2 regions of the Priestia sp. SB1 genome follow, and region 1 is predicted to be linked to the other one. Evidence: a T-box and tRNA genes for the amino acid it is inferred to sense, from the RefSeq annotation. Region 1 holds a T-box; the other holds one or more tRNA genes.

What was found. A T-box is a leader RNA that pairs with one kind of tRNA and senses whether it is charged. The one in region 1 lies ahead of thrS (threonine--tRNA ligase), so its partner is inferred to be a tRNA-Thr.
Region 2: it encodes a tRNA-Thr, which carries the amino acid that the T-box ahead of thrS (threonine--tRNA ligase) is inferred to sense. The anticodon was not compared.

The regions. Positions count from the first base shown of each region.
Region 1 is NZ_JBBJSS010000001.1:864,211-876,637, forward strand. Features, by position in the region: gene thrS (threonine--tRNA ligase) at 1-1,770, opposite strand, end outside; T-box leader at 1,814-2,062, opposite strand; gene ytxC (sporulation protein YtxC) at 2,123-2,983, opposite strand; gene dnaI (primosomal protein DnaI) at 3,080-4,012, opposite strand; gene WKH56_RS04490 (replication initiation and membrane attachment family protein) at 4,045-5,472, opposite strand; gene nrdR (transcriptional regulator NrdR) at 5,545-6,006, opposite strand; gene WKH56_RS04500 (hypothetical protein) at 6,250-6,636, opposite strand; gene speD (adenosylmethionine decarboxylase) at 6,730-7,110, opposite strand; gene WKH56_RS04510 (glyceraldehyde-3-phosphate dehydrogenase) at 7,535-8,566, opposite strand; gene coaE (dephospho-CoA kinase) at 8,842-9,438, opposite strand; gene ytaF (sporulation membrane protein YtaF) at 9,462-10,091, opposite strand; gene mutM (DNA-formamidopyrimidine glycosylase) at 10,152-10,985, opposite strand; gene polA (DNA polymerase I) at 11,007-12,427, opposite strand, start outside.
Region 2 is NZ_JBBJSS010000001.1:45,925-58,351, forward strand. Features, by position in the region: gene WKH56_RS00245 (LCP family protein) at 194-925, shown strand; gene WKH56_RS00250 (hypothetical protein) at 1,151-1,516, shown strand; gene WKH56_RS00255 (NAD(P)H-dependent oxidoreductase) at 1,544-2,062, opposite strand; gene WKH56_RS00260 (YwaF family protein) at 2,203-2,949, opposite strand; gene WKH56_RS00265 (ABC transporter permease/substrate-binding protein) at 3,118-4,641, opposite strand; gene WKH56_RS00270 (ABC transporter ATP-binding protein) at 4,641-5,591, opposite strand; tRNA gene WKH56_RS00275 (tRNA-Thr) at 5,857-5,929, opposite strand; gene WKH56_RS00280 (aromatic ring-hydroxylating oxygenase subunit alpha) at 6,140-7,192, shown strand; gene WKH56_RS00285 (DHA2 family efflux MFS transporter permease subunit) at 7,227-8,750, opposite strand; gene WKH56_RS00290 (TetR/AcrR family transcriptional regulator) at 9,016-9,936, shown strand; gene WKH56_RS00295 (carbohydrate ABC transporter permease) at 10,050-10,871, opposite strand; gene WKH56_RS00300 (carbohydrate ABC transporter permease) at 10,887-11,789, opposite strand; gene WKH56_RS00305 (ABC transporter substrate-binding protein) at 11,813-12,427, opposite strand, start outside.

The DNA.
Region 1 (12,427 bases):
ATCAAGTTCCACGCGAATACCCGCAAGCTGAAGCTGTTCTTGCACTTCTTTTGCATACTCAAGGTGAACCGTAGGTGATACCGGAATCACTTGAACTTGTACAGGTGCTAACCACGTTGGGAAAGCTCCTTTGTATTCTTCGATTAAGAAAGCTACAAAACGTTCCATTGTTGACACCACGCCGCGGTGAATAACAACAGGTCGATGCTGTTTTCCGTCTTCCCCTACATACGTTAAATCAAAGCGTTCAGGAAGTAAGAAATCCAATTGAACCGTAGATAGCGTCTCTTCTTTACCAAGAGCTGTTTTAACTTGAACATCTAGTTTTGGACCGTAGAATGCCGCTTCGCCTTCAGCTTCATAATAATCGAGGTCAAGCTCATCCATTGCATCTTTTAACATGCTTTGTGCTTTTTCCCACATTGCATCATCATCGAAGTATTTTTCTGTATCTTCAGGATCACGATAAGATAGACGGAATGAATAATTTTCAAATCCAAAATCTTTATAAACCGCTTCAACTAAGCGAACCACACGAATAAATTCTTCTTTGATTTGATCCGGACGTACAAAGATATGTGCATCATTTAACGTCATGCCTCGAACGCGCTGAAGTCCTGATAATGCTCCTGACATTTCGTAGCGGTGCATTGTTCCAAGTTCAGCAATACGGATTGGAAGCTCACGATAGCTGTGAATACCTTGTTTGTACACCATCATGTGATGAGGACAGTTCATTGGACGAAGAACCAGGTCTTCGTTATCCATTTCCATTGCAGGGAACATGTCATCTTGATAGTGCTCCCAGTGACCAGACGTTTTGTAAAGTTCTACACTTCCAAGCACCGGCGTGTAAACGTGCTGATAACCAAGGCTTACTTCTTTATCTACGATATAACGCTCGATAATACGGCGGATCGTCGCACCTTTTGGAAGCCATAAAGGAAGACCTTGTCCTACTTTTTGAGAATTTGTAAATAAGTTTAACTCTTTACCAAGTTTACGGTGGTCACGTTCTTTTGCTTCTTCAAGAAGACGAAGATGCTCGTCTAAATCTGCTTTTGTAAAGAATGCTGTACCGTAAATACGCTGCAGCATTTGATTGTCGCTGTCTCCGCGCCAATAAGCACCTGCTACGCTTAATAGTTTAAACTCTTTAATTTTGCCTGTTGACGGCACGTGCACACCTCGGCAAAGATCAAAGAATTCGCCTTGTTGGTAAATCGTCACCTTTTCACCTGCTGGAATCGCATCAATCAATTCAAGCTTTAGTTCATCGCCAACTTCTTTAAAAAGTTGAATGGCTTCTTCACGAGAAACTTCTTTTCGTTCAATTTCAATATTTGAATTAACGATTTTTTTCATTTCTTTTTCAATTCTACCTAAATCTTCAGGAGTAATTGATTCTTCCATATCGATGTCATAGTAAAACCCATTTTCGATAACCGGGCCTACACCTAGCTGTACTTTTACATCTTTGTATAAACGTTTGATTGCTTGAGCCATTAAATGCGCTGTACTATGGCGCATAATTTCAAGCGCTTCAGGAGCATCTTGCGTAATGATTTCAAGACTGCCATCTTGTTCGATTAGCGTACGTAAATCCAGCAGCTCGCCGTTTACTTTACCTGCTAATGCTTTTTTCTTTAATCCCGGGCTAATAGAAGCCGCAATATCTTCTGTTGATGATCCTTTTGGATACTCTTTAACAGCTCCATCAGGAAATGTCATTTTGATTACTTCTGACACAACTTTCCACTCCTTTAACATAACTAATAAACTTTTTGTAAAAACAAAAAACTCGTCCCTTATAAAAAGGGACGAGTTGTGTATACACGCGGTACCACCCTTGTTTCCTCTTCGTATCTTGGATAACCCAAATAACCCGAAGCGGCTCGAGGTTTTATAACGGAAATTCCGTCAGTAATTACTAGAGACGCTGCTCGTTTACTACTGAAGTTTAGAGGTGGTAAGAATATATTCCGTGTTAGGAGATTTTCAGCCTAGATCTCCCTCTCTATAAACCGTAAATATACACTCATGTCCTCATCATAACTTGTGACATATAGCTGTTTTTCAATATGCATTTATTATATTCATTTTCAAAATAGAAATCAACCTTTCACGTTATATTTTGCTTTTGATCAAACGGAAATTCATTTTTTTCGTATAACATCACTTTTTCTTGAAAAATATTTTGAATGGTATAAACAAAATCATGATCATGCTGGTCGCTATACAGATGAATAGCAGCTGGAGATAAACTCAGCAAAGGCGCGATGATAGTTGAGTCTATGTATACTGATTCTTGTTCAGATAGAAAGGCCTCTGCTAGGGCTGCACATTCACGCTCCGGAACATATCTACTGCTTTGGTCGTACAATACAAACTTGTTTTTATTCAAATGCATTACATACACATCGCCTGTAGATGACTGTCTTTCATTAGCTGCTTGACGCAGCTGATGAATAAGAATTTGATAGTCTTGTTCAAGCTTATATTCATCAATCGCCAGCTCAGCATAATAGCGCAGCCGCTCTTGATATTCTTTTAAACGGAATTGGAGAAAAGACTCAAAGGTGAACGTTACATTATGAATGAAGAAGTCTTGAAGAGCCTGGCGGATAAGTAATTCTCTTGGAAGGGAAAATGTTTTTTGCGGAATTTCGCCTCTCTCTCCTTCCATAATCCCCCTCATAATTTGAAGCAGCAAATCTTGTTCTTCCTCTTCTGAATAGAAAAATTGTTCTTTTAATATGTTTACCATCATCTTTTTTTCTTTCTTTTTTAAAATCACGTGCGTTAATACCGGTATCACCATGTCTTGTAAAATGGCCTCTCGATTGTATGTCTCATCAATAACTAAAAGCTGATTATTCACCAACTTCAAGCACTGTGAACCATATGATAAAGCGCTTCGCTTCGCGCATAAAGACTCATATACAATGACTGCGTCTTCTACATATTTAAAGAATATTTTCATTCCTCATAGCCCCCCTTTGGACACGCTTTATTAATGTATATGGGGCAACATGCAAAAAAATGAGCAAGTCGTTACAAGAAATGTAAAACGACCTGCTCATCTATTTCGTTTATTCTCTCCATTCATTTCAACGGGAATGGCTAGAGACTTAATTCGTTCCATGACACGAGCGGCTTTGAGCTCTTCCTGCTCGCCTCGTTGGGTATAAGTCAAATGATGTTGAAGCTCTTTAAAATTTAAATTCGAGCTGAAAAATGTCGGCAAATTTTCGAGCATGCGGAATTGTAAAATGGTTCCGAGCACATCGTCTCGCATCCAGCTCGTTACAGATTCTGCTCCGAGATCATCAAGCATAAGAACCGGTACTTTTTTGACATACTCTATTTTCTCATTGAAGCTTTGATCTTGAAACGAACCTTTTAACTCACGCAAAAACTCCGGGACATACAGAATCGTAGATTTCACTTTCTTTTCGGCTAACGCATTGGCAATTGCTCCAAGAAAATACGTCTTCCCCACACCAAACGAACCGTGTAAATATAAAGCTTTCATTTTCTTATTTGGCTCATATTCTCGCACAAAATCTCTTACTAATTTAATGGCTTCAAATCTTCCCTGCTCAATTTCAATATCAGACATCGTTGCCTGTAAAATTTCTTTGGGCACGTACATACACTGAATAAAAGATTCTTGTTCTTTTCGCTCATCTTCTTGTACTTTTCTAGGACAGCGTTCATACTGTAAATCAATATTACGGCCTTTTACAACCAGCTGAGGGTGATACCCCTTCACCATATTGACACAGCTTTGCAGAGAAGGGCATTTGTCACAGCATTTGCTCTGGTCGATGAATTCATGCATCTTCATCAAGCCTCGGTCGACCATTTGCTCATCTAACTCATGGCGATGCTCTTGCAGAAACGTTTTAACTTCGGGATTAGACAGAATACTGTTTCTTAATGCTTCTAAACGTGCTTTAAAATCCTTTTTGTTCACTAACTGATTTAGTGAATCATTGATAGGCTTCATCTTTTTCACCTCATCTCTATCATACCTGCTTTTTATTCTTTATGCTTTTGTTTTAGCTCTTGATCTAACTGCTTGAGCTCTTCTTGTAGCTTTCGTTTTTCTTCTTCAAATTCATCCGCTTCTTTTGAAGGCTGCTTTTTCTCTTCTTTTTCTTCATCGCTCAACCACTCTGGCACCATTTCTTTACGCACAATTTTTCGTCCGGCCGTTTTTTTATTTTGCTTTGCCTCAGTCCAGTTCTGATATTCTTTCTGTTCATTTTTAGCTAAATTCATGGCATCTTGAACAGTTTGTACCTTTTTGCGCGCCCAGTGTCCAGCAATTTTCTCTACATAGCTCTTAGATAATTTCATATCGGATCTTAGCATAACATAGTAAATCAGAACATTTACTACCCCTGGTGAAAGCTTTTGATTAAACATCACTTCTTCAATCATTTGCAAATCTGCTTTTGATGGCTCTGCCCCCCCTGAAAACTCGATCAATAGCTGTCGAGGAGAGGTGACTTCTAGCTGTTGAATGAGCTGCTCTTCCTTAGTCTGAGGCTGCTTTTCCTGCATGGTACGAAGCATAGGAGGCTGAATTTGTTCGCTTAGATTGGGAAGTGCTTCTCCATTTTCAAATTGGTAAAAGGACTGTGCTGCTTTTCTAAGCAATTCAATATCAACTTGATCATTCTCATTTAGCGAATCGAGCACTACATTTTTCATTTGAAGAGGATCAATGCCGTATAAAAAAGCTAACTTTTCAATCGCTTGTTTTACTTTAGATGTAATTGACCTTTTCGAAATCATTGAATCTGTTAGGCCTGCTAAAAATAAATCAAAATCGAAGGAATCCGGGCTCATCTCAATAGAAGCACGGTTTGAAGAATCTATAAAGTCCGTTTGAGCATCAGGAGAAAATACATCCTTGCTTTCAGACTGAAAACTTGGAGCCAGCTCCGTTGCTTTAACTGATTTAAATACATCGTTAAATGAATGCGTCACATCTTTGAACGATTGATCATCCACGAGTGAATCCGAAAAATAATTTTTTATTTTTTGAAAGATGGATTTTCCTAGTCGGTTATATAAATATACATTTAACACGCCATCGTTAAAGAACTGATGGGGCGTAAGAGGAGGAATGAGCTCATAAATGAACACACGAACATCATCTTCTTCCTTAATATATGTTTTTAACAAACCAATACCTTCTAATTTTAACCGCTCATGGTAAATAGCTTTCAAATTAATTTGCATCATTGACATTAGGTGATGATGCGTAGACTCTTTTCCCCATAAACGATCTTGTTCCAGCTCGCTCCATAGCGTCATATACAAACCAAAACACGTCGTACCCACCAACGGCTGATAGAGCATTGTTAAAATCTTTCGGTCGTATTCCTGCAGTATGCCGCTCGAACGAACAACATAACGATCGACCGGTATCATTTCTTTCCAATGTTGTTCTTTCATGTCGTTCCCTACCTACTTTTAAAGTAATAGAAATGACAAAAAAAGAGCCTAAAGAATACTTCAATAGCTCTTTTACAGTCGTTCCTTCTTAATTAAATCTTTTAATTCATCAATAAATACATTGATGTCTTTAAATTGTCGGTATACCGAAGCAAATCGAACATAAGAGACTTCATCGATAGCAGCTAATCGCTCCATCACCATTTCTCCTACCACATCTGACTGCACCTCTGATGTACCCTGACTGCGCAGCTCTGTTTCAATATCGTGTACGGTATCTTCCAGTTGTTTTAAGCTTACTTGGCGTTTTTCACACGCCTTAATTAACCCTCGAAGGATTTTGTCTTTGCTGAACTCTTCTCTCGCTCCATCTTTTTTTACAACAATTAACGGAAGTTCTTCTACTTTCTCAAAAGTTGTAAAACGATAGTGACACTCTTCGCATTCACGTCTTCTACGAATAGAGCGGCCTTCTTCTACAGGGCGCGAGTCCAGCACTCTCGTTCCATTGTAATGACAGGATGGGCACTTCATATTCTCAGCTCCAATAATAAACCTTGTTTTTCTTTTTATTTTCTCTCATATAAGTTAATTTTCATCTATGTTAGCCGGCTATTCGCCATTTATTATGATTGTCATCATCATTTCCTTTATCAAACACGATGCTATATTAAAGGATTTACTTTATTCCATCTTATAGAAAACAAGGCTTGAATACAAGTAAAGGAAAAGGAATTTCCCCATTTTATTTCCTGAAATTCAAAAATGATAAGGAACTTACGAAGAAAGAGGAATAAGTTTTTGATCAAAGCTCTTATAAAGCGTACGTACAAGTTCTTTGCTAAAACCAAAATCAACTGGCACCACTTTTGACTCTGTTGTAGCAGAAAAATCGATAGCGGTTTCAAGAGGACGTACGCTAATAATGGTAATCACAACAAAAGCTTTTCTTCCTTTTACAACGTTTAAGCTAATTTCTCCTCGCTCTTCATACGCAGCAAGTATCTCTATCCCTTGCATATGCTTCAACATTTCATGAACTTGCTTAAATGCATTCCCAGCCGTTGTTTTGTAATAATGCGTTTTTAGAGTCGGATCTGAATGACGATCGCTTGTTTCTACATGATTAGAAAATAAAGATTTAACTACTTGTACTACCCCCATGTTGTTATCACCTTTGTTTTTGCATATTAAAAATTTATATACTAAAAAGAGGTGTGTAATACACCTCTTAACTTACGTAATCAATCGACACTATTAAAGTGCATTCGCTTTAGTTTGTTTTACCTGAACAGGACCCATTCCACGTGGTAATTCAATTGTTTCACGTGTCTGTGCACTTAGAGCATCTGCAATATAATCTGCTGCGATTGTAGGATCTAAATGACCACAAGTATAAACATCGATACTTGCATAACCATGCTCTGGGAAGCTGTGAATCGTTAAATGTGATTCTGAAATAATAACAACGCCACTTACACCTTGAGGTGCAAATTTATGGAACGCTACTTCGCGAACTTCCGCACCAGATTTTAAAGCTGCATCAACAAACGTTTTTTCAATATAATCAATATCATTTAACTTATCGAAATCGCATCCCCATAATTCTGAGATGACATGACGACCCATTGTTTCCATAATGATATTTCCCCCTTTAACAATTTTTAATCGTTAAACATGAAGTTCTTTCGCCATATAGCATGTTAACTACCACGGGGGAAAGTTAGTCCAAAGAGGTCCTAACCCTTTAAGTAGCCACATCACCGAAAGGTACACAAGAAGTTCACGAAACATAGTATACTTTGTTTACATTTATTTTGCAATACGTGTTTTGATTTTATTAAAGATTGTTCCCGCAGATAGACCTATACAAATTACCACTGTGTTCTCGTGAGACAGTGTGTAAACGCTGCTAAACGACTATTCATTTTTTTAATAAAATTGAGGAAAAGAAACACTCCTTTGCATGATTATCTTATTGCTTTTCCCTATTCTTCTGAATAAAAACAAAAAAAACAGGGCGATAGCTCCCTGTTTTTTTAAAAAGCAATCTATAGCTTTCTTAGCTTACTCTTATCTTTGATCCATTACGCATTTCTGCAGCAATATATCTTACCAAATCGACTACGCGCTGAGAGTAGCCCCACTCGTTATCGTACCAAGCTAACACTTTAATTTTATGATCTTCCATTACGATAGTCGATAGTCCATCTACAATCGCTGAATGAGGATTTGTATTAAAGTCAATTGATACGAGTGGTTCCATTGTTAAATTTAAAATATTCTTTAAAGGTCCTTCAGCAGCTTTAATGAACGCTAGATTAACATCTTCCATCGTCACAGGTTTCCTTACATCCACAACTAAATCGACAAGCGATACGTTCGGCGTAGGAACGCGCAGCGCCATTCCATGAAGCTTTCCTTTTAAATGAGGAAGAACTAATGAAAGCGCCTTGGCTGCCCCAGTTGTTGTAGGAATAATTGATTGAGCACACGCACGGGCTCTTCGCAAGTCTTTATGCGGGTTATCAATATTCTTTTGATCATTTGTATATGCGTGAACGGTCGTCATTAAACCGTTTTCAATTGTGAACGCTTCGTCTAACACCTTGACAACTGGAGCTAGACAATTTGTCGTACAAGAGGCATTAGAGATAATGTTATGCTGATTCACATCAAACTCTCGTTCGTTTACGCCCATCACAATAGTAATATCTTCTTGTTTACCCGGTGCCGTTAAGACAACTTTTTTAGCACCTGCTTCAATATGTAACTGCGCTTTTTCTCTTGAATTAAATTTCCCTGTTGCTTCAACAACTAAATCAATCCCAAGCTCTTTCCAAGGCAAATTCAGCGGATCGCGTGAATTTAATAGCTGGATTCTTTTACCGTTAACAATTAGCGCATCATCATCACATTTAACATCTCCATTAAATGGTCCGTGTATAGAGTCATATTTGATTAAATGTGCTAATGTTTCTGCTGGATAAGATGCATTTATAGCAATAATATCTAAATTCTCCTCTATAATCGCTGTGCGAAAAACCATTCTTCCTATTCTCCCAAAACCATTAATGGCAATACGTGCTTTCATGGCTATACCCCTCTCTATATGTGTTATACTATTTAACTTTTTATATTGAATAGTATAACATAAATATTTAAAAAGTGAATAATATTAATTTTTTTTAATAAATTATTTTAATTAAGTTTTACTATATGTATATAGCGAGAACAGATATTTAACACATTCTTTTTTAGAAGCTCGTAAATATTCTCAATAAAAAAATCCGAACGAGCTTGATTCTACCTCAAGAATCAAGCTCGTTCGGATTTCCCTTCAGCTAACATACGTTTATCTCAGCCTCTTTAATCTAGCCATAGGGCTAATATACTTAAAAGCTGTTGTTTTGTTTCCTCTACAGGTCCGTTGTTATTGATCACCGCATCGGCTAAGGCTACTTTTTGAATCAAAGGCAGCTGTGCGTGGATACGTGCATAGGCATCTTTCGTCGAGAGATCATTACGAGATTTTAACCTTTCTAGCTGCACAGGCTCATCGACATATACAACCACTACTTTATCGACTAAATGCGTCAAATCACTTTCAAACAGCAGCGGAATATCTAATACCACAGCATCATATCCTTCCTCGATATACCTTTCCTTTTGAGAAAGCATTTCTTTTCTTACCGCAGGGTGTACAATTGCATTCAACTTTTTACGTTCTTCCTCTTGAGAAAACACAATTCCCCCTAAAGCCGCTCGATTGATCTCCGCATTTTCGTGAAGAATGGCACGGCCGAACGTCTCTACGATTTGGTTATATGCTTCTTTTCCTGGTTCGACGACTTCTTTTGCAATGTGGTCAGCATCGATTACTGGAATATTAATATCTCTCAGCATTCCGGTTACCGTACTTTTTCCACTAGCAATTCCGCCCGTTAATCCAATTACAATTGACATTGGCCTCTCCTTTATCGCTTTATTTAAAATCTAAAAATACCTAAAATAATAAGCAGAACTCCCGGTAAAAAGGAAAACATTTTCATCCATGATAAACGTGAAAAAACTTTGCCAAACTGTATGCCAGCACTTAAAAAAAGTGAACTCATAAGAGCTACAGCAATTGCTAAAGCATACGGCGAATAACCTAATAAAGCTGCTCCAAACCCTGCTCCAAATGCATCAAGAGATAATGCAATTCCAAGTATAAATGCTTCAATCCCAGTGATGGAACCTGAATTATCTAAATCTGCTGCCGTTGGTTTTTTCAATACGTTAATGACTAAGCCAATTGACTTAATTTCAATTTTCACTAATGTTTTTTCTTCTTTCACTCGAGATGAATCTGCCGGACAAAAAAACTGGTATAAAATCCACATTCCAAGTAGAACAAGAATACCTCCGCCTACTTTATTTAGTACATCCACTGAAAATAGATGCGTAAGTACCTTTCCTAAAAACATAGAAAACATTAAAGAAAATGCTGAGCAACATGAAATAATAAAAATGGATTTCAGCGGGATTTTCACCTTTCGAAGTCCGTATGTCAGGCCAACGCTAAAGCTGTCAAGACTTACGGCAAAAGCAAGAATAAGTAAAGAAAATGTTATCATGATGAGAGGACTCCTTTCCTTTCTGTCTATACGTAGTATATGAAAGGAGCCCATCCATTGTTATTTTTTAGCCGGCTGACAATTTGGGCAGATATGTGTTCCTCTACCGCCTACAACAAATTTTTCAATTGGGGTACCGCAAATTTTACAGGATTCGCCTTTTCTTCCGTACACGTAAAGCTGCTGCTGAAACATGCCTATTTGCCCCTGTGTGTTTACATACGTGCGAATTGTGCTTCCCCCTTGTTTCACCGCTTCTTGAAGGGTCGCTACAATTTCTTCGTACAATTTTTCATACTCTTCGTCTGTTAATTGGCTGGCCACTCGTTCAGGGTGAATCCCTGCGCGAAATAGTGCTTCATCTACATAAATATTCCCTAGCCCAACCACGACATTTTGATCGAGTAAAACCGGCTTGATTTTTCGAGAGGTTTTGCCGATTCGCATTTTTAACTGACTTGGATTAAATGTTTCGTCAAACGGTTCAGGTCCAAGGCCAATAAGAGGAGGAAACAGATCTTCCTCTCCCTTTTTAAATAAGTGCATGGTACCAAATTTCCTTACATCCCGGTATCGTAATTCTGTTCCGTCGGTGAAGTGAAAAAAGACGTGTACATGCTTATCTGGTTCGTCTGCATTTTCATGGAGAGCATATTTTCCTTCCATACGCAGATGAGAAACCATCGTATAATCATCGAGTACAATTTTCAAAAACTTACCTCTGCGTTCAACATCTCGAATGGTTTGTCCAACAAGCGCGTCACAAAACTGCTCAACTTGCTCAGGACGTTTGATAATATTAGGCCATTTAACGGTTACACGCTCAATGGTCTTACCACTGGCTAATTCAATCAACGTACGTCTGACGGTCTCAACTTCTGGTAATTCTGGCACGTTTGTCACATCCTTTTTCCACTACTTTGCTTCGTACCAAGTCTTTCCGTAAGAATAATCTACTTTCAACGGAACTTCTAGCTCTAAAGCATGCTCCATTACTTCTGGTACGATTTTCTCTAAAATTTTAATTTCTTCTTCTGGGGCTTCAAAAATCAGCTCATCGTGTACTTGAAGCAGCAGCTTAGCCTGAAGATTTTCATCTTTTAAGCGCTTATCCATTTCGATCATTGCTTTTTTAATAATGTCAGCTGCTGTCCCTTGAATAGGCGTATTCATAGCTGTACGCTCAGCAAAGCTGCGGAGGTTAAAGTTTCGGCTCGTGATTTCAGGCAAGTAACGGCGGCGGTGCAAGAGCGTTGTTACGTATCCCTTTTCTTTTGCATCGCGCACAATCGTATCCATATACTCCTGTACACCCGGGAAGCTTTTTAAATAGCGTTCAATAAAAGTAGCCGCTGCTTTTCTTGTAATTCCTAAACTTTGCGATAAACCGTAATCACTGATGCCATAGACGATTCCAAAATTAACTGCTTTAGCCTGACGGCGCATATTCGACGTTACTTCTTCTCTTTCGACGTGGAACACATCCATCGCTGTTTTCGTATGAATATCTAAGTCATGCTTAAACGCATCAATTAGCTTTTCATCATTTGCAATATGAGCCAGTACGCGCAGCTCAATTTGTGAATAATCCGCCGCAAATATTAACCAATCAGGCTGTGAAGGCACGAACGCACCTCTTATTTTTTTACCTTCTTCAAGACGAATCGGGATGTTTTGCAAGTTAGGATCTACTGAGCTTAACCTTCCCGTTTGAGTTAACGTTTGATTAAAGCGGGTATGAACTTTTCCATCGCTTTCATGAATAACCTTTTTTAACCCTTCGATATACGTAGACTGTAATTTTCCTAGCTGACGGTATTGTAAAATCTCTGGGATAATATCATGGGCGCTAGCTAATTGCTCTAATACATCAGCTGATGTGGAATAGCCTGTTTTTGTTTTCTTTATGACTGGAAGCTGCATTTTTTCAAAAAGAACAACTCCTAGCTGCTTTGGTGAATTAATATTGAATTCTTGTCCAGCGTATTCGTAGATTTTCGCTTCAATTTTTTCAAGCTGTTCTCGAAGATCTTCGCCCATTTCATCCAAACGCGCCCGATCAATTTTCACCCCTTGATATTCCATATCGGCAAGGACAATGGCAAGAGGCATTTCAAGCTTTTCAAACAGCTCAAACTGTTCATTTTCAACCAATTCTTTTTCCAACACTTCTTTTAAATAAGCTACGGCGGCTGCTTTTCTTATAACATGCTCAGCTAGCTGAGCAGCTTCCGCAATGCTTCGCTTAGCTCCTTTTCCATACACAGCTTCATCTGATTGCACTTGATGATATCCTTTTAATTTTGCAATTGTCGCTAGGTCATCATTTGCTTCAG
Region 2 (12,427 bases), 820 kb from region 1:
TAAACAACATAAAAGAAAAAAGCAAAGAAAAAAGAAACGCTTTAGAAAGCTACTTCTTTTCTTTCTCATTCTTGTAATCGCCGCTGGTGCATATGTGTATTATCAATACCAACAAGGATTAGCAGAAGCAGACGGAGCTTTTGGGAAAGATGGACAGTTTGATTTTAATGGTGCAAGTGCCAATTTAGATAGCATGAATGTGCTGCTTCTCGGAATTGACTCTCGCGGTGAAGAACATTCGCGTGCCGATACAATCATGATTGCTCATTATGACAAAGACAGCAATCAGCCTAAAATTGTTTCTTTGATGCGTGATTCATATGTGGATATTCCTGGACATGGCAAAAACAAATTAAATTCAGCCTATGCATTTGGCGGGCCCGAATTAATGCGTAAGACAATTAAAGAAAATTTCGGCGTAGATGTAAACTATTATGCCGTTGTTGATTTTAAAGGTTTTTCTAAAGTTGCCGATACGATTGCCCCTGAGGGAATTACGGTTACCGTGCCACACGAAATGTCGTCAGGAATTGGCATGACGCTAAAACCTGGAAAACAAACTCTTCACGGAGATAAATTACTAGGATACGTGCGATTCCGCCATGATAGCCAAAGTGATTTCGGGCGTGTGAAGCGTCAACAAGAAGTGATTGGTAAATTAATGGATGAAGCTCTTCAAGTAAAGACACTGGCGAAAGCTCCTAAGCTATGGGGTGTCATTGATCCATATGTGGATACAAATATTCCGCCAAAAACATTTATTGTGATAGGAAAAGATTTTTTAGTTGGAAATCAGCCAGATTTAAAATCTCTTCGTTTACCGGTTGAAGGTTCCTATTCAAATGAACGAATATCCGGTATTGGTGCTGTTTTAAGCATCGACCTTGAAGAAAACAAACAAGCGTTACAGTCATTTTTAAATTAGGAAAAGGTGTCCATTAGAGGACACCTTTTTTTATACTATTCAAAAAAACTTCTGTTTTTCCTCCCTATCCTTCAAAAAATTTTCAGCTTCGACAAAAAATGGAGATAAAATGGAGTTGTTTTCTAGAAAACAGCTGTTTCTTTGGAGTTCTATTTTTTCTCCTGTATGCGTATATGAAAAGAGAAGGACTTCTTTTTTATATTTTTTAGTCAAGGAGATGAAATGATGAAATTATATGGTTTTCAATCTGAAGAAGAGCGTTCCTTTCTTCATTCTACCTATAAAGTAAACCCATTGCTTTCTCATACTGGAGATGTCAAAATCAGCTTTTTATCTTTTCAAGAAAATGATTATACCCCCCGTCAAGAAGCTACGATTCCACAGCTTCTTTTAGTCGTTCACGGGGAAGGCTGGGTAGCTGGCGATAACGGACTGAAAATTTATATCAAACAAGGTGAATCAGCATTTTGGAGAGCTGGGGAATCTTTTGAAGTCGGGAGTCTAACGGCTATGACAGGACTACTGATTGAAGGATTAGATATTGCTCCTCAAAAGCTGCTTACTTCTTTCTCACGAACAAACGCAAATTAAAAAGCCGCTTTGACGCGGCTTTTTTTATTATCTTAGTAATTGAGCGTAGCTTTCTGCGCTATCTTGAATAACTTTGTCACTCAGGTCACCGCCTGCTCCTTGAAATAAAAATGGAGTTTGGAACTTCATACCTGTTAAATTTGCCATAGCTTGGAAAGGAAGAAGCAGATGATTCATTGGGTAACGGTTGTATCCCCCTTCTTGATAAGCTTCTGCAGGGCCTCCTGTCGAAGTAGCTACGACAAACTCTTTTCCCTGAAGTTTAGTACCTTTGCTTCCATAAGCCCATCCGTATGTTAAAACAACATCTTGCCACTCTTTTAAGAGTGCTGGTGAGCTGTACCAGTAAAATGGAAATTGAAAAACAATACGATCGAATTGAACAGCTAACTCCTGCTCTTTTTCTACATCAATTTTGAAATCGGGATAGTTTGCGTATAAATCATGAACGTACACATCCTCCTCTTTTTTTACTCGCTCTGCCCACGCTTTATTAATACGAGAAGATGCTAGATTTGGATGCGCTAAAATAACCAGTGTTTTCATTTGGATACTCTCCTTCTGATGTCTGTGCTTGCTTTTTTCTTTTCTATTTTTTACGCTTGCCTCTCACGTCTTGTTCACTCATTCTTTCCTTTTCCTTCAGGAAATCCGAGTTCGTTTACACTTATAAATTACCAGTATTATCATTCTGCTTCAATAAAATTGACTTTGCTTTTATCACCTTTAATTTTTTTATGTACCCAAAACGGAAGATAAAGGACAAGAAAGCTAAGAATCATGATTCCTTCAATCCATACTAAATACCAAGGATCAGGTCCAAGAACATCTAGCAAGGAAGCGTGCTCTGGCTTTTTCATCATGTATAAATAATTCGCACCGAGTAAACGATTCATGACATAGATAAAACCTCCGTACAGATTAACAAATACTACGCTTACCCATAAAGAACGAAGCGTCGGCTCATATCTGCAGGCAGCAATTAGCATACAGCAAGCAAGTACCACACCACCATGCGATACATAGAACTGCACATAGCGAAACTGGGCATACGCATAGCCGCCAAGGTCTGGGGTAATCATCGCTTGAACAGAGCTGCTGATTCCTGCGAAGTACACAAAATAAAAAAGAAATCTGCTTTTGGTTATCAGCATAACAGCAGCCAGCAGCACGACTATATCACTCAGCTGAAGAGGCAAAGAAGTTTCAACGGACCACTGATGACATCCGATTTCCCAAGCCTGGTAGGCCGTTTCTGAAGCAATTAGAACGAGTGAAAGCAAAACGAACGCAAACCTCTTTTTTCGCAGCTGCTTTCGACACAAAAAAATAACTGTTCCTATGATCACGATAATGGCTAAAGTTACAAGGTGTTCAACTGAAAAAAGCTGAAAAGAATGTTGTACAGGATGACACGCAAAAAATGAATTCATAACGGCGCCTCCTCTCCATCAGAAAACAAATTTGGTACCTTTAGCTTGTTCATAAGACCTCATTTTCATTAACGCTTCTCTCACATTAAAAAGAGATTGAAACATAACGAAATCACGCCTAAAAAAAGATCCGAACGATAAATCGTTCGGATCTTTTTGTCTTCATTTTTATTTTTTAATTAATCCTTTTTTCACTAAGAATTGATGAGCGACTTCTTCAGCCGTTTTTCCTTTTGCGTTTACTTGATAGTTCATTTCACGCATTTCGTCGTCACTGATTTTACCACCCAGTTGATTTAAGATTTTTTTCAGTTCAGGGTGCTCTTTTAGCGTATCTTCACGAAGCACAGGCGCTCCTTGATACGGTGGGAAGAACTGCTGGTCGTCTTTTAAGACTTTTAAACCAAACTGTTTGATTTCAGGATCCGTTGCATAAGCATCAAGCATGTTAATATCGCCTTTTTCTACAGCGCGATAGCGAAGCTTCGGCTCCATCGTCTTAATATTCGGGAAGGTAAGGCCATATTCTTTTTGAAGGCCTACGTAGCCGTCTTCACGATCTTTAAACTCAAGCGTAAATCCTGCTTTTACTTTATCTGTTGCATTTGCCAAATCTGAAATGGTCGTTAGATTATTTTCTTTAGCAAATTCTTTTGTAACGGTCAATGTGTACGTATTATTAAACTTCATTGGATCTAAATAGACAAGGCCGAATTTCTTTTGAAATCCTTCTTTTGCCTGCTTGTACACCTGTGTTTCATCTTTGCTGTCCGGCTGTTCCTTTAGATGCGTCACAATGGCTGTCCCCGTATATTCAGGGTACAAATCAATTTCCTTGTTACGCAGAGCCTCAAATACAAATACTGTTTTTCCAAGCGACGAACGAAGATTTACTTTCATATCGGTTTGATCTTCAATTAATTCTTTGTACATATTAATTAAAATATCTTGTTCTGCGCCAATTTTCCCTCCGATAACAAGGTCTGGTTTTGTTGCGCTCATTGCTGCAAACGGAGAAACAAGAATAAGTATTAATACGATGATCATGATGAACGAGCGTTTTTTGGACCCTTTTTTAGCAGAGTGTTCAATCGTTCGCAGAATTCCATCAAAAATAAGCGCTAATAATGCTGCTGGAACGGCTCCTAATAAAATCAAACTATTATCGCTTCGGTCAATACCAAGCAAAATTAAGCTTCCGAGTCCGCCTGCTCCGATAAGAGCCACGATTGTCGCTGTACCAATAATGAGTACCATCGCTGTGCGAATTCCGGCCATAATGACAGGAAGCGCTAGAGGAAGTTCTACTTTGATTAATCGTCTCCACGAGTTCATCCCCATGGCTTTGGATGCTTCAATTAAAGATGGGTCCACTTCTTTAATTCCGGTATATGTATTTCGTACAATAGGAAGAAGCGAATATAAAAACAGTGCAATAACCGCGGGAAAGGTTCCAATTCCGACAAGAGGAATCAGTAATCCTAATAAAGCGAGTGAGGGAATGGTTTGCAGTACGGCTGTTACGCCAATGATCGGTTCAGCAATGCGGTCATGCCTCGTTAAGTACAGTCCAAGCGGCACTGAAATTAATACGGCGATCACAAGAGCCAGTACTGAAATTTGAATGTGTTCAAGAAGAGCTTGAAACAGGGCATCTCCTCGTTGATCTAATAATGTGCTTAGTGCATTCATTACAGCGTTCCTCCTTCTTTCGTTTTATCAGAAAGAAACGCTAATAGAGTTTTGCGCGTTACAACGCCAATGCGTTTGCTCCCTTTTTTCACAGCTATTGCTTCATGGTCGTAAAGGGCGTCCATTGCCTGCTGAACAGTGGCGGTTGAAGCTAGCTCTTCAGTAGGTTCTACGTCTGGCTGTTCACTTTCTTTGACAAACATATCCAATGTCTCAAATAAAGTATTTCCTTGATTTCCAATAAATGTTTTTACAAACTCATTTTTAGGCTTTTGAATGAATTCCTCCGGGGTGCCAACTTGAACAATTTCCCCATCTTTCATCAGGCAGATACGATCTCCAAGCGTCATGGCTTCGCTCATATCATGCGTAACAAACACAAATGTTTTTTTGATTTTTTCTTTTAAGCTAATAACATCTTGTTGAAGCTGTTCGCGGCTTAACGGATCGAGGGCGCTAAAGGGTTCGTCCATTAAAATAACGGGGGGATCAGCTGCGAGGGCACGTGCTACACCTACACGTTGCTGCTGGCCACCTGAGAGCTCAGACGGCTTTCGGTTTCGATATTGCTTTGGGTCTAGTCCTACCAAGGTAAGCAGTTCATCAATACGCGTTTTGATTTTGTTTTTCTTCCAATGCTTCATCTCCGGTACAATGGCTATATTCTCAGCAATGGTCATATGAGGAAAAAGAGCAATCTGCTGTAGCACATAACCAATGTTCCAGCGTAGCTCATGTATGTTGTGGTCCGATACGAGCTTATCTTTTATGTATAGTTCTCCTTCGGTAATATCATGAAGACGGTTAATCATTTTTAAGGTGGTTGTTTTCCCACATCCACTCGGACCAATTAAAACGAAAAACTCTCCTTCTTTTATTTCTAGATTAATATTTTTCACGGCGGTCGTACCGTCTGGATATTGCTTTGACACATTCTTAAACGTAATCAAATTATCGTTCACACTCCCTGTTGAAATTTAACCCCTAGTTTCGTGTACCCAATACTTAGAGGCAATAAACATTCTTTTAAGAATATTTCTAAATATGATTCATAAGACATAGTGGAAAAGATACACATGTTTTCTAACAGCCTCCTAATAAGGCTATCAAACTGTTAAAGTTTTCACAAGGCGGGGAAGAATAATTCGGAGAATAAATTTAAAGCCAATTCAAATAAAAAAACCTTCTTTCAACAAGAAAGAAGGTTTTTGAGTATGCTAGCGACAGGGATCGAACCTGCGACCTCTTGCTTACCATGCAAGTGCTCTACCTACTGAGCTACACCAGCGTCTTGGAAAATTATATCACGTTTAAATTTATTTAGGAAGCGCTTTTTTAAATTTTTTTATTGGTATATTCTCTAATTGGCGTCTTCTGAAATTCGCACTTTCTACAAAGTTCCATATTTTATGTTAGAACTTCTCACATAAATTGTGTGAATTTTCTTTTTTTATATTACCCTTAGTAAAAGAGCTTACAAAAGAAAGGAAGAAAATAGATGGAACAACAACCAACCATGACCAAATCAAAAACGGCAACTCCCTACCCAAGAGACTGCACGTTCAGCCTGGAAGATTGGACGACGCTCGCTAAGTATTGGTACCCCGTCGCACGCTGCAGTGATGTAACTGAGAAACCAACGTCTGTAAAACTGCTAGATGTAAATCTAGTTCTATACCGCACCACACACAAAGTTGTAGCGGCACGCGATTTATGCGTTCACCGAGGGACCCCGCTTAGCATGGGCTGGGTGGAAGATGATGAAATTGTCTGTCCTTACCACGGCTTCCGCTACGCAACGGACGGCGCATGCACGTCGATTCCAGCTCACCCTGACGCCAACATTTCTCCCCGCCTCTGTATGGCCGTCTATCCAGTTATTGAACGATTTGGATTAGTTTGGACTTCCCTGACAGGAGAACAAGATAACCTGCCTTACTTCGATGCGTGGGAAGACCCTGATTTTCAGCAAATTGTTTGTCCGAGCTTTGATATCATGGGTTCAGCCGGTCGTCAAATGGAAGGCTTTTTAGACGTAGCTCATTTTGCTTGGGTTCACACGGACACATTTGGTGATCGAAACAACGCCTTTGTGCCTAAATATAAAGTAAGCGATACAGACTATGGGCTTCATGTAGAATATACGAGCACCGTGAGCAATTATTCCAAAGAACAGCAGCATTTAAATCCACCTGATTTTAAATGGCTTCGCGTCTTTGATGTTTATCCGCCGTTTACAGCTACGCTAAAAGTATACTTCCCAGAAGGCGCAGAGCTGTGGATTATGAATGCAGTCTCTCCTATTTCAGCCCGCGAAACACGTTTATTCGCGCCAATCGCTCGAAACTTTGACAAAGATTCTCCCGTTGAAGGTGTGTATGACTTTAACCTTCGCGTCTTTGACGAAGACCGTGAAATGGTTGAAAATCAAAAACCTGAAGACTTGCCTTTAGACCTGCAGATGGAAGCGCATATTATGGCTGATCAAACGTCTATCGGCTACCGGAAATTATTAAAGAAAATGGGCTTAAGCTTTAGATATACAAGCTGAAAAAATCCCCGCTGTCTCAGCGGGGATTTCTTTTTTATTTAGCAAACTGCTCGCGTCCTGCTTTTTCCTTTATCATTTCATCTTCACTTGCCGGCGTTGCTCGTTTCATAAACAATGAAAGAATTAAGGCAACCACCACTAGGACTACAGAGATAGCAAACGCATCGTTAATCCCTTGTACCATTGCCTGCATCCCAATCTGCTCTTTCATTTGAGCTGCCCCGGCTGCGGTTGCATTAGCTGCTCCTGCTCCGCTCATTGCATCTTGAGCGAGCTCTTTTGCATGAGTAGCTGTACGGTTTGACATCACCGTTACTAAAAGAGCCGAACCAATAGCTCCCGATACTTGTTGAAGCGTATTGTTCATGGCAGTACCATGCGGATTAAAGCGCTGCGGCAGCTGATTTAATCCGTTTGTCATAACCGGCATCATCACCATAGACATTCCGAACATGCGAAGCGTGTAAAGCGTAATGAGCGTTGTATACGTCGTATCAAGCTCTAAGTTACTGAAGAAATACGTCGTAACGGCTGTAATCGTTAGACCCGTTACAGCCAATGCACGCGCTCCGAATTTATCAAATAATTTTCCGGTAATCGGTGACATTACACCCATTAGCAGCGCACCTGGAAGCATTAGTAATCCTGAATGAAGCGGAGAGATGCCTCGTACCGTTTGAACATAAATTGGCATTAGCAGCATGGCTGAGAATAATGCCATTGTGATCACCATCGAAATCGTTGATGATAAAGCAAACATTGGATATTTAAAAATGCGGAATTCAAGCATCGGTGTTTTAAGCTTGAACTGACGTGTAATAAATAAAATCAGAGCCACAGCTCCTACGATAATGGTACCATATACTTCCACAGAATCCCAGCCTTTATCCCCTGCTGAGCTAAACCCGTATAGAAGTCCGCCAAATCCAATTGTAGATAGCAAAAGGGATAAAAAATCCAAATTGATTTCCACTTTTTCTTTTTTGTCTTTTAATAGGAAGAAAGCGCCTATTAATACAATGGCTGCGATTGGCGTAACAAGGTGGAACAGCATTCTCCACTCATAGTGTTCAATTAGCCATCCTGATAATGTAGGACCAATTGCCGGAGCAAAAATCATAACTAAACCGAAAATCCCCATCGCAGCTCCGCGTTTTTCTAATGGAAAACTTGTGAGCAATACGTTCATTAAAAGCGGCATCATAATAGCTGCGCCTGACGCTTGAATAATACGAGCGGTTAACAACACAGAAAATACGGGCGAAGCACCTGCAAGTATTGTTCCTGCTGTAAATAAAGTCATCGCCGTTAAAAATAAGCCTCTGACAGAATAGCGCTGAATTAAAAAAGCGGTAGTTGGAATCATAATACCATTCACTAACATATAACCAGTAGAAAGCCACTGGACAGTTGACGTTGTCACATCTAAGTCTTTCATAATAGACGGCAGCGCCACATTTAATAACGTTTCATTCAATAATGAGATAAAAGCGCCAATTAACAAAATAGCAATTATGCCATAAGGCGGCTTTTCCATTTGATTTATCGATCGACTCATTATTGTACCTCCTTATACTTTAGGTTCATTTTTTTAGACACGTGTTCTACATAGAGTATATTATACTGTGAGTTCAATTTATGCAAGTGAAAAATCTTACGTTCACGTTCTTTATTTTCTCAACTTTTTTAGTCCTATACTCCTTTTATACCAATATATTGTCGTGATATCGTTCAGTTTTCTGAAAAGAACATTTGTGTAAACGCTTTAAATCATGTATCATAAAGTTGGACCATGAGTCTAATTTTATATTTAGGTGATAATAATGAATAACCGAAAACAGCAAGTTGTAAAAAATGCACACCATCTCTTCGTTGAAAAAGGATTTCAAGCTACGTCTATTCAAGACATCATTGATTATAGCGGCATTTCAAAAGGAACATTCTACAACTATTTTTCTTCAAAAAATGAATTATTAATCGCTGTTTTTACATGGCTTCATACGACCATTGAACAAGAGCGGAATCAGCTGCTGGTTGGTAAAAGTCTGACCGATGTAGATGTATTTATTAAACAGATCGATGCACAGATGAAAAACCATCACAAACACAAATTTTTTACATTACTTGAAGAAGTATTTGTTTCCAATGACCCTGATTTAAAAGCATACATAAAAAAAACCCAGTTTATTGAAGTAAACTGGTTCTACAAACGGTTCATTGATTTATTTGGTCAAGAAAAGAAACCTTACCTGCTAGATTGTGCAATTATGTTTCTTGGCATGCTTCACCGCAACTTTCACTATAACTTTATGGTCAATGGTACAAAGACTGATCCCCATGAGATTATAACTTACAGCGTTAAGCGTCTGCTTCCTCTTGTAGACGAAGTAGCAAATTCAGGAGACATTTTGCTCGATCCGCAAACGATTAAAGAATGGCTTCCATCTTGCCCAAATACTAAAAATCAAATAGAACAGGACATTTCCGCAGCACTTATCGATTTAAAAAAGCAGGTTCACAAACAATTTACGGATGAATTTGAACGTCAAAAATGTACAGAGCTTATTAGTTTTATTGAAGAAGAGCTGTTTAAACAGTCGACTCCCCGCAAGTTTGTTGTGGATAGTGCCCTTCATTCATTAAAGCAGCTGCCTGTTAACAACAGTAAAACGAACCTAGAGGAACTGCAAACGATGATTGATCAGTATGTGAGTGAACTTCAATCAACAGCTAGAAGCAACTAAACATATGAAATTAACGCTCACCATGACAACAAAAAACGAACGATTATGATTTTTTAATTAATCGTTCGTTTTTTTGTAATTCCAACTAAAATACTTTTATCCCAGCCTCTTTTTTATTTTCCTCCAGTAAACGAAATTCCTTTAATGAAATATTTGTTAAAAAACGCATAAATGAGCAAAATTGGAAGTGTAAAAACCATGGAAGCTGCCATAATATAGTTCCAATAACTGATATACTGACCTTTAAATGTGTTAAGGCCTAAAGTCAACGTGAACATATTTTCATCAGACATCACAATTAAAGGCTTCATAAAATCATTCCAAAACCCCATAAATACAAAAATCGTTTGTGCTGCTAAGGCAGGTTTTGCAAGTGGAAGGACTATTTTGAAGAATGTTCCAAACTTCGATAACCCATCCAACTCCGCTGCTTCTTCAAGCTCTTTTGGGAAATTAATAAAAAATTGACGCATCATAAATATAAAAGTCGCATTTACCATTCCCGGTACAATCATTCCCTGATAGGTATTTAACCAGCCTAACTCTTTTAAAATTAAAAAATTAGGAATCATCGTTACTTGTCCAGGAATCATAAGCACCGCTAAAATAATAATAAATAAACTTTTCTTTCCCGGGAAACTGAGGCGTGCAAGGGCATAACCAGCCATTGAGTTAAATAGCAAATTCAGAGCTGTTCCTACTACGGCAATAAATAAGCTATTAAACATCCAGCGAGGGAACAGCTTTTGTTCCACAAAAATTTGTTTATAGTTGTCTAGCGTAAAGTGTTTCGGAATAAAGTTCACCGTACCTGACACAATTTCTTCTAGCGTTTTAAAAGAAGCGGACAGCGCCCAAATAAATGGAATCAGAGTAATCAGCGCGTATATGCTTAAAATCGTATATAAAATGAGGACTCCTGTTTTTTTCTTCATCTTTTTCTCCCCCCCTTAGTACATACTTTCTTCTTTTGAAAACTTTCTCTGAATAACCGTTGCCACCAAAATCACGAGCGCCAGCATAAAGGCTAGTGCTGCAGCATACCCCATAGTACCTAAATTTTTAAATGCATATTGATAAATAAGCAGAACAACAGTCAGAGTCGAGTTATTAGGACCTCCTGAACCTCCTGAGAAAATAAACGATTGATCAAATAACTGAAACGTACCAATCAGTCCCATGATCACTACGAATGATGTAACCGGTCGCAGATTCGGAACTGTAATATGCCAAAATCGTTGAAATACATTAGCCCCATCTAACTGAGCTGCTTCATAAAGCGAATCTGGTACGTCTTGCAAAGCTGCCAAATAAATAACCATAAAAAATGGAGCTGTTGCCCAGATGTTCATAATCATAATGGCAATCAAAGCGACCTGAGGATCTCCAAGCCAATTGTAAGTTGGAAGACCAACAAACTTTAAAAACTCGTTCACAATTCCATTTTGATTGTACATCCACATAAAAATAAGCGTTAATACAGCCGATGATGTAAGTGTAGGTAAAAAATAAATAATGCGAAAAACTTTTTCTGCTTTTAGCCCTGCATTTAATGTGGCAGCCAGTATAAGTGCCAATGCGGTTTGTACCGGTACAACAATTACTACATACTTCACCGTATTCCAAAGAGCAATTTTAGCTTTCTCATCTTCAAGAACCTTCATGTAGTTCTCAAGCCCTCGAAAATGGAACTCAGTTCCTCCCAGCAATTGAACTTTATGTAAAGACAAAAAGATGGCATAAAAAATAGGTGCAATAACAAACAGCAATAGTACAAACAGTGTAGGCGTCATAAAAGCATATCCTTGCCCTACATCACGAGGTTTGTACGTTCGTATTTTTCCGTTTTTCATTTCCTCCACTCCCCCGCCGAGCCTTATTCGTAAATACTAATCTCTTGATTTGCCTGCTTTTGTGCTTTTTTCAAAGCTGTCTCTAAATCACTTTGTCCCAAAAAGGCGCTTAAAAACTGGTTATTAAAGTTATTCATGATAATAGGCAAATACGGACCATCTTGCCAGACAGTTGCATAAGCAGCTCCTTTTACTAATGGACCTCGTTTTTCGTCTTCAGCAAAACCAAGCTTATCCGCTACGGATTTTCTTGTTGGCAATGCATAACCCTTGCTTGTCCAAGTTTCCATTCCTTCTTTCCCGGTTAAGTACTGAATGAGCTCCCAAGATGCTTTTTTCTTTTTTGAGTCAGCATTCATTACATACGCGACCGTAAATGCCATCGTATTTTTATGACCGTTTATTGTCGGAACTTCCGCTGTACCGTAATCAAGTTTTGGGAAGGACTCCTGTAAAAATGGAATCATCCAATTCCCTTCAATCACCATAGCTACTTTTTGTTGTGCAAACATGTCCGTACCTGAATTTGCGCCTACATCAGAGGGCTGTACAGACGTTTTATCTTTTAAATGCTGATCGATGAGCGGCTGAAGAGAATCCACGACTTCTTTCGTAGCAAAGTTTGCCTTATTGCTCTT